3 regions of the Alkaliphilus crotonatoxidans genome follow, and region 3 is predicted to be linked to each of the others. Evidence: predicted binding sites of a transcription regulator. Region 3 holds the regulator's gene; each other region holds the start of a gene.
What was found. The regulator HrcA, encoded in region 3, represses chaperone genes, less so after heat shock. The targets are predictions, from matches to a motif close to TTAGCACTCNNNNNNNNNGAGTGCTAA.
Positions count from the first base shown of each region.

Region 1: a site for HrcA is predicted at 1,342-1,368, ahead of htpG (molecular chaperone HtpG). Genes of this name have one in related genera too.
Region 2: a site for HrcA is predicted at 1,912-1,938, ahead of groES (co-chaperone GroES). Genes of this name have one in related genera too.

Region 1 is NZ_BAAHXS010000003.1:320,755-324,042, forward strand. Features, by position in the region: gene thiD (bifunctional hydroxymethylpyrimidine kinase/phosphomethylpyrimidine kinase) at 106-912, opposite strand; TPP riboswitch at 1,091-1,187, opposite strand; gene htpG (molecular chaperone HtpG) at 1,485-3,288, shown strand, end outside.
Region 2 is NZ_BAAHXS010000004.1:1,293,831-1,297,118, forward strand. Features, by position in the region: gene ACYQ1I_RS08635 (DNA-3-methyladenine glycosylase family protein) at 1-862, shown strand, start outside; gene ACYQ1I_RS08640 (DUF554 domain-containing protein) at 863-1,603, shown strand; gene groES (co-chaperone GroES) at 1,986-2,270, shown strand; gene groL (chaperonin GroEL) at 2,342-3,288, shown strand, end outside.
Region 3 is NZ_BAAHXS010000001.1:113,011-116,298, reverse strand. Features, by position in the region: gene dnaK (molecular chaperone DnaK) at 1-851, opposite strand, end outside; gene grpE (nucleotide exchange factor GrpE) at 896-1,474, opposite strand; gene hrcA (heat-inducible transcriptional repressor HrcA) at 1,550-2,611, opposite strand; gene hemW (radical SAM family heme chaperone HemW) at 2,694-3,288, opposite strand, start outside.

The sequences.
Region 1 (3,288 bases), on a different contig from region 3:
TTAATCAAGTGTTCAAAGCAAATTTAAAGAATGCCTTAATTTATATATACAAACAATTAAAAAGGCCCCAACGGTTGGGGCCTTTTATATTACAACAATTCAGTCTTAAATGGGTCGATTTAATCCCCTTTGATAAAGCTTGTAAAAATGGTGGGTGGGCCCGCAGCCTTTACCGATGGAAAGGGAATGCCTGATGGCCGTTGTAACATAGTCCTTACCATGCTTTACAGCCCCTTGTAAATCCATACCCAGGGCTAAATTAGAGGCTATGGCAGAGGAATAGGTGCAGCCGGTGCCATGGGTGTTCTTGGTATCGATTCTTTCGGCACTAAAATGGATATATTGATCACCGTCATATAGTACATCCAGGGCATCCCCTAGGGCATGGCCGCCCTTTACCAGTACACTTTTAGCCCCCATTTCGTAGATTTTTTTGGCTGCTTGCTCCATTTCAGCTACATTATTAATTTGAAGGCCTGAAATCTTCTCAGCCTCTGGGATATTGGGTGTCAGCAAATCCGCCAGGGGGATAATCTCGGCAATCAAAGTATCGATGGCATCAGGGTCCATAAGGGGGCAACCATTTTTTGCATACATTACCGGGTCAATCACTACATTGGCAGGATGGTATTGCCTAAGTTTCTTAGCCACAGCCATCATACAGGCCGGCTGAGAAAGCATGCCAATCTTCACTGCATCCACCTCAATATCCTCAAATACAGCGTCAATCTGCTTTTCAATCATATCTGGCGTTACATCCTGAATATCAATGACCCGGCTGGTATTTTCAGCCACAACCGATACAATCACACTCATTCCAAAGACACCATGGGCCGAAAAGGTCTTCAGGTCCGCCTGTATGCCTGCACCGCCGCTGCAATCTGAGCCGGCTATCGTTAATACTTTTTTCATATTGCTCCCTCACTTTCATTAATATTGCAGGAGATCATTTAACCCTTAATCAATAAGTATTGACTCAAGAATAGAGCGTTCCTTATAGATTTAAAGGACTACTTTTGTTGAATCTAGTACGGAAGGTAGATAATAAAAAAAGGTGCTTTCTTAATATCAGAAGCACCCATAATTCAATCAACATGAATGATCTGCTTCCCTACGCCAGTATTAGCTGACAGGTTCAAAGGGTCAGGTTTTACCTTCTCAACCAAATGGTCCCCCCGCAAATAGATTTTTTATTTAATTGTAGCACAGAAAAAAAGCCGTCGTCAATCAATCAACTTAATAAAACGATTATTCTTCCTTTTTGTACAAGAAGCTTACCCAATAACCTAAATGGAGGTATTGACACAGAATAAAGAATATGATATATAAAGACTATGGAAATTAGCACTCATTAAACGAGAGTGCTAACACAAAGAGGGCAAAAATCCCATACAGAATTCCTTGAGTAAGGTACTGTTTACATATATAGGAGTGGGACGAGCCTTTAGAATTAAAAGAAATAAAATGAAGGGAGAGGGGTTATTTTGGCAAAGAAACAATTTAAGGCAGAATCCAAAAGACTGCTGGATATGATGATTAACTCAATTTACACCCACAAGGAAATATTTTTAAGGGAGCTTATTTCCAATGCCAGTGATGCCATTGATAAAATCTATTATCGAGCCTTGACTGACGAAAACATAAGCTTCAATCCTGAAAATTATTACATTAAGATTTTCGCAGACAAGGAAAATCGAGTATTAAAGATTTCTGATACAGGTATTGGTATGCTCAAGGAAGAATTGGAGGATAACCTAGGGGTAATTGCCAAGAGCGGTTCCCTGGCCTTTAAAAAGGCAACGGAAATTAAAGATGGTCACGAAATCATTGGCCAGTTTGGCGTTGGCTTCTATTCAGCCTTCATGGTGGCAGAAACCGTTACGGTTATCAGTAGGGCATTAGATGGAGACCAGGCCTATAAATGGGAATCCCACGGGGCCGATGGCTATACCATTGAGCCCTGGGAAAAGGAGTCCGTCGGAACTGATATCATTTTAAAGATTAAAGAGAATACCGAGGATGAAAGCTATGATGAGTATTTAGAAGAATATCGGCTGAAGAGCATTGTTAAAAAGTATTCCGACTTCATCAGGTATCCCATTAAAATGGATATGAAAAATACCAGATTAAAGGAGGGCACTGAGGATGAATATGAGGACTACATTGAAGAGCAGGTCCTTAACAGTATGGTGCCCATCTGGAGAAAGAACAAAAGCGAGCTTACCCAGGAGGATTATGAAAGATTTTATGCAGACAAGCATTATGGCTATGACAAACCCCTTAAGCATATCCACATTAGCGTTGACGGGGCTGTAAGATACAACTCAATTTTATTTATACCAGAAAAAACCCCCTTCGATTACTACACTAAGGAATATGAAAAGGGGCTAGAGCTGTATTCCAGTGGGGTATTAATCATGAATAAGTGCCCTGATCTATTGCCGGACTACTTCAGCTTTGTCAAGGGAATGGTCGATTCCGAGGACTTATCATTAAACATTTCCCGAGAAATGCTGCAGCATGATCGTCAATTAAAGCTGATTGCCAAAAACATCAAAAGTAAAATTAAGAGCGGTCTCTTAAGCCTGATGAAGGAAGAACGAGACAAATATGAAAAGTTCTATGAATCCTTTGGAAGACAGCTTAAATTTGGTGTCTACAACAACTTTGGAAGTGAGAAGGAAACCCTACAGGACCTGTTGATGTTCTATTCCTCTAAGGAAAAGAAGCTGGTTACATTAGATGAATATGTCAGCAGAATGCCGGAGGATCAAAAGTATATTTATTATGCTGCCGGTGAATCCTACGAACGAATTGAAAAACTGCCTCAAATTGAGCTGGTTTCAGATAAGGGATACGAAATTCTATATTTTATTGATGATGTTGACGAATTTGCCATTAGAATGCTGATGAATTATAAAGAAAAGGAATTTAAATCAGTTTCCAGCGGCGACTTAGGCTTTGAGGCCGATGAAAACCAAAAGGCTGTAGAAGAAGAGGCTAAAAACTATCAGGGTCTTTTTGATTCCATGAAGGATATTCTGGCGGATAAGGTAAAGGCTGTAAAGGTCTCTAAAAAGCTTAAGAGCCATCCGGTTTGCCTGTCTAATGAGGGAGACCTGACCATTGAAATGGAGAAGGTTTTAAATGCCATGCCCAATAGTGAAAATATAAAGGCCGAAAAGGTATTGGAAATCAATATTAACCATGAGGTATTTCAATCTCTAAAGGATGCCTACGAAAAGGATCAGGAAAAGCTGAAGCTCTATACCAGCCTGCTGTATGACC
Region 2 (3,288 bases), on a different contig from region 3:
TGGCATCATTTTAAAAAATCAACAGGATTTTGAGCTGTCCCATATATTTGACTGTGGTCAATGCTTTCGATGGGAAAGGGAACCCGACGGCAGCTATACAGGGGTTGCCTATGGCAAAATACTGAATGTCAATAAAATAGGGCAGGAAATTCACTTTAATCATACCAATCAAAAAGATTTTGAAGAAATATGGACAGGCTATTTTGACCTAAATACAGACTATGCAAGTATTAAGCAAACACTGGCAAAGGAAGATGCTGTCATGGAGCAGGCAGTTGCCTTTGGGGGTGGAATTAGAATTCTTCGGCAGGATTTCTGGGAAGCATTGATTTCCTTTATTCTTTCGGCCAATAACAATATTCCTAGAATTAAAAAAATTATTGGTCTTATCAGCCAACGATACGGTCAGTATTTAGGAACCTTTGAAGGGAAGGATTACTATTCCTTTCCTGAAGCTGCTGTACTTAAGGAGGTCAGTAAAGAAGAGTTGATGGCATGCAATACAGGGTACCGGGCGGGCTATATTATTGCTGCAGCTGCCCAGCTCCTTCAGCGGCAGACAGAGATAGACAGGCTTCAAGAGGCAGATTGGGAAAACTGCCATCGTTGGTTAATGGAATTTACTGGTGTTGGACCCAAAGTGGCTAATTGTATTGCCTTTTTTTCCATGTCTAAGCTGGAGGCCTTTCCAGTGGATGTTTGGATTAAGCGATTAATGGAGCATTTTTATTTTAAGGAAGAAAAACCGGCCCCATATATTGAACGATATGCGAAAACAAAATTTGGTCAATATGCAGGCTATGCACAACAGTATTTATTTTATTACGGTAGAAGCTTAGGAATTGGTAAGGGGGAGCGTTAAGTGCTGGGAACGATTGTCAACGTATTAGCTATTTCAATAGGGGGTTTTTTAGGGATAATTTTAAAAAAGGGTATTCCAGAGGGATATAAAAAGACCATTATGCAGGGCCTGGGGCTAAGCGTATTTGTAGTGGGCCTGTCAGGTACCTTCAAAAGTGAAAACATCTTGATTATGATTACCTGTGTTGCCGTAGGCAGTATTTTAGGAGAGGCCATGGCTATTGAGAATAAGCTGGAGGCCATGGGAAACTGGTTAGAGAAAAGATTTAATAATGGAGGACAGGGTACCATTGCCAAGGGTTTTGTTACGGCCAGCCTAATCTATTGTGTAGGGGCTATGGCCATCGTTGGTTCCCTGGAAAGCGGCTTAACAGGAAATCATGAAACCCTCTTTGCAAAATCCTTGATTGATGGTATTTCAGCCATTATTTTTTCTTCCACCATGGGAATCGGAGTTGTTTTTTCCTCCATAGCAGTCTTGATTTATCAAGGGCTCATTACCCTTTCAGCGTCCTTGATGAAACCATTTTTAGTAGAAGGTGTCATCAACGAAATGACTGCTATTGGCGGGTTATTAATTATGGGTATTTCCTTGAACATATTGGAGATTAAAAAAATCAATGTGGGAAATATGCTGCCGGCGGTGTTTTTGCCCATTCTTTATCCATTACTGATGTCATTATTCAGTAAGATTACCCTGGTAATTCAGCAGCTTCTATTTGCATTTGGGAGCTTTTTATAATGCGTAGGAAATATATACCTTCTCATTTTCCAAAAGGTTTTAATTTCTGTAATATATTTCAAGAAAGTCTCCCTATAAATCTTGTTAAGGAAGACTTGTTTTAAAGGCTGGGTGTGCTGGCCTTTTAATTTTTAGGGAAAAAATTTTGTAATTGGGTTAAATTCAATTAAAAAAGCTAAAATAATAAGAAATTCAATGAAATAGTGTAAAATAATAATATAAATGATTATAATTGGCAATAAACGGACATATTAATCTTTAATTGGGTTTGCCTGGTGATTTACTTTTCTATAACATTATAAATGTAGTTAGCACTCGCTGGTGATGAGTGCTAATAATTTGAAAGTAAAGAAAATAAAAATAAATTAAGGAGGGTTAATTTATGAATATTAAACCTTTAGGCGACAGAGTAGTTATCAAAAGGCTTGAAGCAGAAGAAAAAACAAAAAGCGGAATTGTTTTACCCGGAAGTGCCAAAGAGCAACCTCAAATGGCTGAAGTAGTAGCAGTAGGCCCAGGTGGTTTTGTAGAGGGTAAGGAAGTTAAAATGGAAGTAAAGACTGGCGATAGAGTTATTTTTTCTAAATATGCCGGTACAGAAGTAAAATATGATGGACAAGAATATACCATCTTAAAGCAAAGTGATATCCTGGCTATTGTTGAATAGACATAGGTTTGATTAAAGACCGAAATAAGATTACTTAAATAAACGTTAAATAATGTAGAGGAGGTTATATTATGGCTAAAGAAATTAAATTTGGTGAAAACTCCCGTCGTGCTTTAGAGGCAGGGGTAAATAAGCTGGCTGATACAGTAAAGGTAACATTAGGACCAAAGGGACGAAATGTTGTTATTGATAAAAAATTCGGTTCTCCATTAATTACCAACGACGGTGTGACCATTGCCAGAGAAATTGAATTGGAAGATGCCTATGAAAACATGGGTGCGCAGCTGGTTAAAGAGGTTGCCACCAAAACAAATGATGTTGCAGGTGACGGTACAACAACAGCAACCCTTTTAGCCCAAGCAATTATCAGAGAAGGCTTAAAAAATGTTGCAGCGGGTGCTAATCCAATGATCCTGAAAAAAGGAATTCAAAAGGCTGTAGATGCGGCTGTTGCTGAATTAAAGAAAATCTCTAAATCTGTAGAGGGCAAAGAAGCCATTTCACAGGTAGGTGCCATTTCTGCAGGCGACGAAGAAATTGGTAAGCTGATTGCCGACGCCATGGAAAAGGTAGGAAATGACGGTGTTATTACGATTGAAGAATCAAAATCCATGGGAACAAACCTATCTGTTGTAGAAGGTATGCAATTTGACAGAGGATACTTATCTGCCTATATGGTAACCGATACTGAAAAGATGGAAGCAGTTTTAAATGATCCATATATCTTAATTACTGACAAAAAAATCAGTAACGTACAGGAATTACTACCCATCCTGGAAAAAATCGTTCAACAGGGTAAAAAGCTATTAATTATTGCCGAGGATGTTGAAGGTGAAGCCCTTACAACCCTTGTGTTAAATAAATTAAGAGGAACCTTTGAATGTGTTGCCGTTAAGGCCCCAGGCTTTGGCGACAGAAGAAAAGCCATGCTGGAGGATATTGCAGTCTTAACTGGTGGTACTGTAATTTCTGATGAGCTAGGATATGAATTAAAAACTGCTACCCTTGATATGCTTGG
Region 3 (3,288 bases):
AAATGGGCTGATAATTCTTCAAATTTTGCCCTGGTTAAATCTAGGGTTAAGTGCTTTGGCCCTGTGCTGGTGGCAGTAATAAAGGGAAGATTAATGTTGGTGGTCATTGTGCTGGAAAGCTCTTTTTTAGCCTTTTCAGCAGCTTCCTTCAATCTTTGCAGTGCCATTTTATCATTTCTTAAATCGATTGATTCCTGCTTTTTAAATTCCTCTGCAATGTAATCAATAATCACCTGGTCAAAGTCGTCTCCACCCAGATTATTGTTACCATGGGTGGCCAATACCTCAAATACGCCGTCTCCCAGCTCAAGAATGGAAACGTCAAAGGTTCCGCCCCCAAGGTCGTAAACCAGAATTTTTTGGTGCTGCTCAGTTTTATCTAATCCATAGGCCAAAGAAGCAGCCGTTGGCTCATTAATTATTCTTTGAACATTTAAACCTGCAATTCTGCCGGCATCCTTTGTTGCCTGTCTTTGACTGTCAGAAAAATAAGCGGGAACGGTAATAACAGCATCGGTTACAGTTTCACCTAAGTAAGCCTCAGCATCAGCCTTCAGCTTTTGTAAGATCATCGCTGAAATATCCTGTGGAGTATAATCCTTGCCGTCAATTGTAACCTTATGATCTGTTCCCATATGTCTTTTAATTGAGATAATGGTTCTGTCTGGGTTCACCACTGCCTGTCTTTTGGCAGGCTCACCAATAATTCTTTCTCCGTCCTTACCAAAGGCAACTACTGAAGGAGTTGTTCTGTTTCCTTCGGAATTAGGTATAACAACGGGTTCTCCACCCTCTAAAACGGATACACATGAGTTGGTTGTTCCCAGGTCTATTCCTATTATTTTAGCCATTGTTTTCTTTTCCTCCTTATTTTATATGTTGTCGTATTACTTGATTATTTAGCCACCTTTACCATGGCCGGTCTTAAGACCTTTTGATGAATCTTATAGCCCTTTTGAAACACTTCAATTATAGTATTGGCTTCGGCTTCAGCCTCTTCCTGGGCTACTGCATGGTGCAGGTTCATATCAAAGGGCTGATTTAATGCTTCAATTTCTTCAACCCCGTTTCGCTTTAACAGCTCCTTGAGCTGCTTTAATACCAGCTCAATTCCCTGAAAAAGACCAGTCTCCTGCTCCTCTGAAGCAGCCTCAAGGGCCCTTTCCAGGTTATCCATTGTTCCTAGCAATTCTTCAGCCAATTTTTCATTAGCGTACAAATAGATTTCACTTTTTTCCTTTTCTATTCGCTTTTTGTAATTGGCGAAATCTGCTTGCAGACGCTGCATCTGATTTATGTAGTCCTGCAACGCTGCTTCCTTTTCTTCTATTTGCTTCTTTAATTTCGCTATTTCGTCTACCTCCTCGGTGGCCTCTGCCGCTTCTTCTGTCTCTTCCTGTACTGCTTCCAGATTACTGTCAGCTGTTTCCTCCAACTGTTCATCCAAAATTTCCTCTTGATTTTGCTTTTCCAATCATGACACCGCCTTTTCTCGTAATCTTTAAAAAGAGAGAGTGCAAAACACCCCTGGTGTTTCGCACTATAGACCTTAATATCTATTTTTAAGCAGTTGATTAATGTAGGCACTGATTTGATCCATTACACTAATCACATGGGAATAATCCATTCGAGTTGGTCCAATTACGCTAAGCCACCCCATGGTATTTCCATCTAATTTGATGGTAGCCGTTACAAGACTGCAGTCCTTTGCTTCCTGAAGGGAATTTTCACTTCCGATGGAAATGGTCAGGCCCTCCTTTTCAGAGGTACTGATCAGATTTGTAATTAGATCCCGCTCCTCCAGCATGGATAAAAAGGATTTAGCCCTTAAAATATCACTGAATTCAGGAAAGTTGAAGATGTTGGTTGTACCGTTCAAAAATAGCCCAAAATCATCAATTTCCTCCAGGGTTTTAAAGAGCTCAGGGACGATTATATCAATGATGCTGCTGAAATGATTAGCCTCCTGCTTCATCTCTCTTTCTAATTTCTGCTCAATATCCCGAAAGCTCAAGCCTACCAGCTTTTCATTCAGGATGACAGAAACCTTCTGCATAATTTCATAATCCATTCCGCCATGAATCTTGATCAAGGGCTTTTTAATAACCCCTGTATCGGTGACAATCACACTAATCATGTTCTCATCGTCAATAGGAACCAATTGTATGTGCTTTAGCTTGCTTCCCTTTATTTGAGGTGCCATGGCAATGGTGGTATAGTTAGTTAATTGAGACAATATTCTTGAGCTGTATTGGAGCAGATCCTCAAGTTCACCAAAGCTCTTTAACAGATTGCTTTTAATATAGTCCCGTTGAAAGGCCGCAATTTTCTTCATTTCCAGCAGATAGTCCACATAGAAACGATAGGCCTTATCTGAAGGAATTCTGCCGGCAGAAGTATGGGGCTGGGTTAAATAGCCTAAATCTTCCAAATCAGCCATTTCATTTCTAATGGTCGCAGGGCTTACTCCCAGATTATATCGTTTGGTTAAGGTTCTGGAACCAACGGGCTCTGCCGTTTGAATATAATCCTGAACTATGGCCTGTAAAATTTTTAGCTTTCTTTCATTCAATCTCATATGACCACCTCGATTATTAGCACTCTTTATCATTGAGTGCTAACGCTATCTGCTTTTAAAATATCATTTCAATTTATTTTTGTCAAGACCCCCTTTCACATTTTTTAAATTTGGTCTAATCCAACAGCAGCTTTTGAAATACTTGATTTGAAAGGTCTATTCCCTTGGCAGTTAAATAAAGCCGCTTGGAATTAATTTCAATTAGCCCCTGATCTTTCAAGGCCTTCAGGGTATCTCCATAGAGTGTAATTGGTGAAATGCCAAACCGCCTTTGAAAGGCCTCAATCGAAATCCCCTCCATCATCCTCAGGCCTAAAAACATGGTTTCGCTGATTTCATCTTTAAAGGAAATATCAATGCTTTCAATAACCGGGCGCCTTCCTTCCTTTATATATTTCAAATAACCCTCTATTTCTAGCGCATTACTAAACCTTTTTCCATTTAAATAAGAATGGGACCCTGCTCCTAGTCCAAGGTAAGGTTGGTTGCGCCAATAGATTTGATTGTGGAGACAACGATGACTTGGCCTGGCAAAGTTTGAAATTTCATAGTGTTCATAGCCTGCTTCCTTTAAATATTGAATCGCCCCATGATACATGTCTAGCTCCAGCTCCTCGTCAAGGGGGGCTAGCCTTCCTGAATGCTGCCAATCTGCAAAGGGGGTGCCCTCTTCCCAAATTAAGCTATAGGCCGAAATATGGGGTATTTCC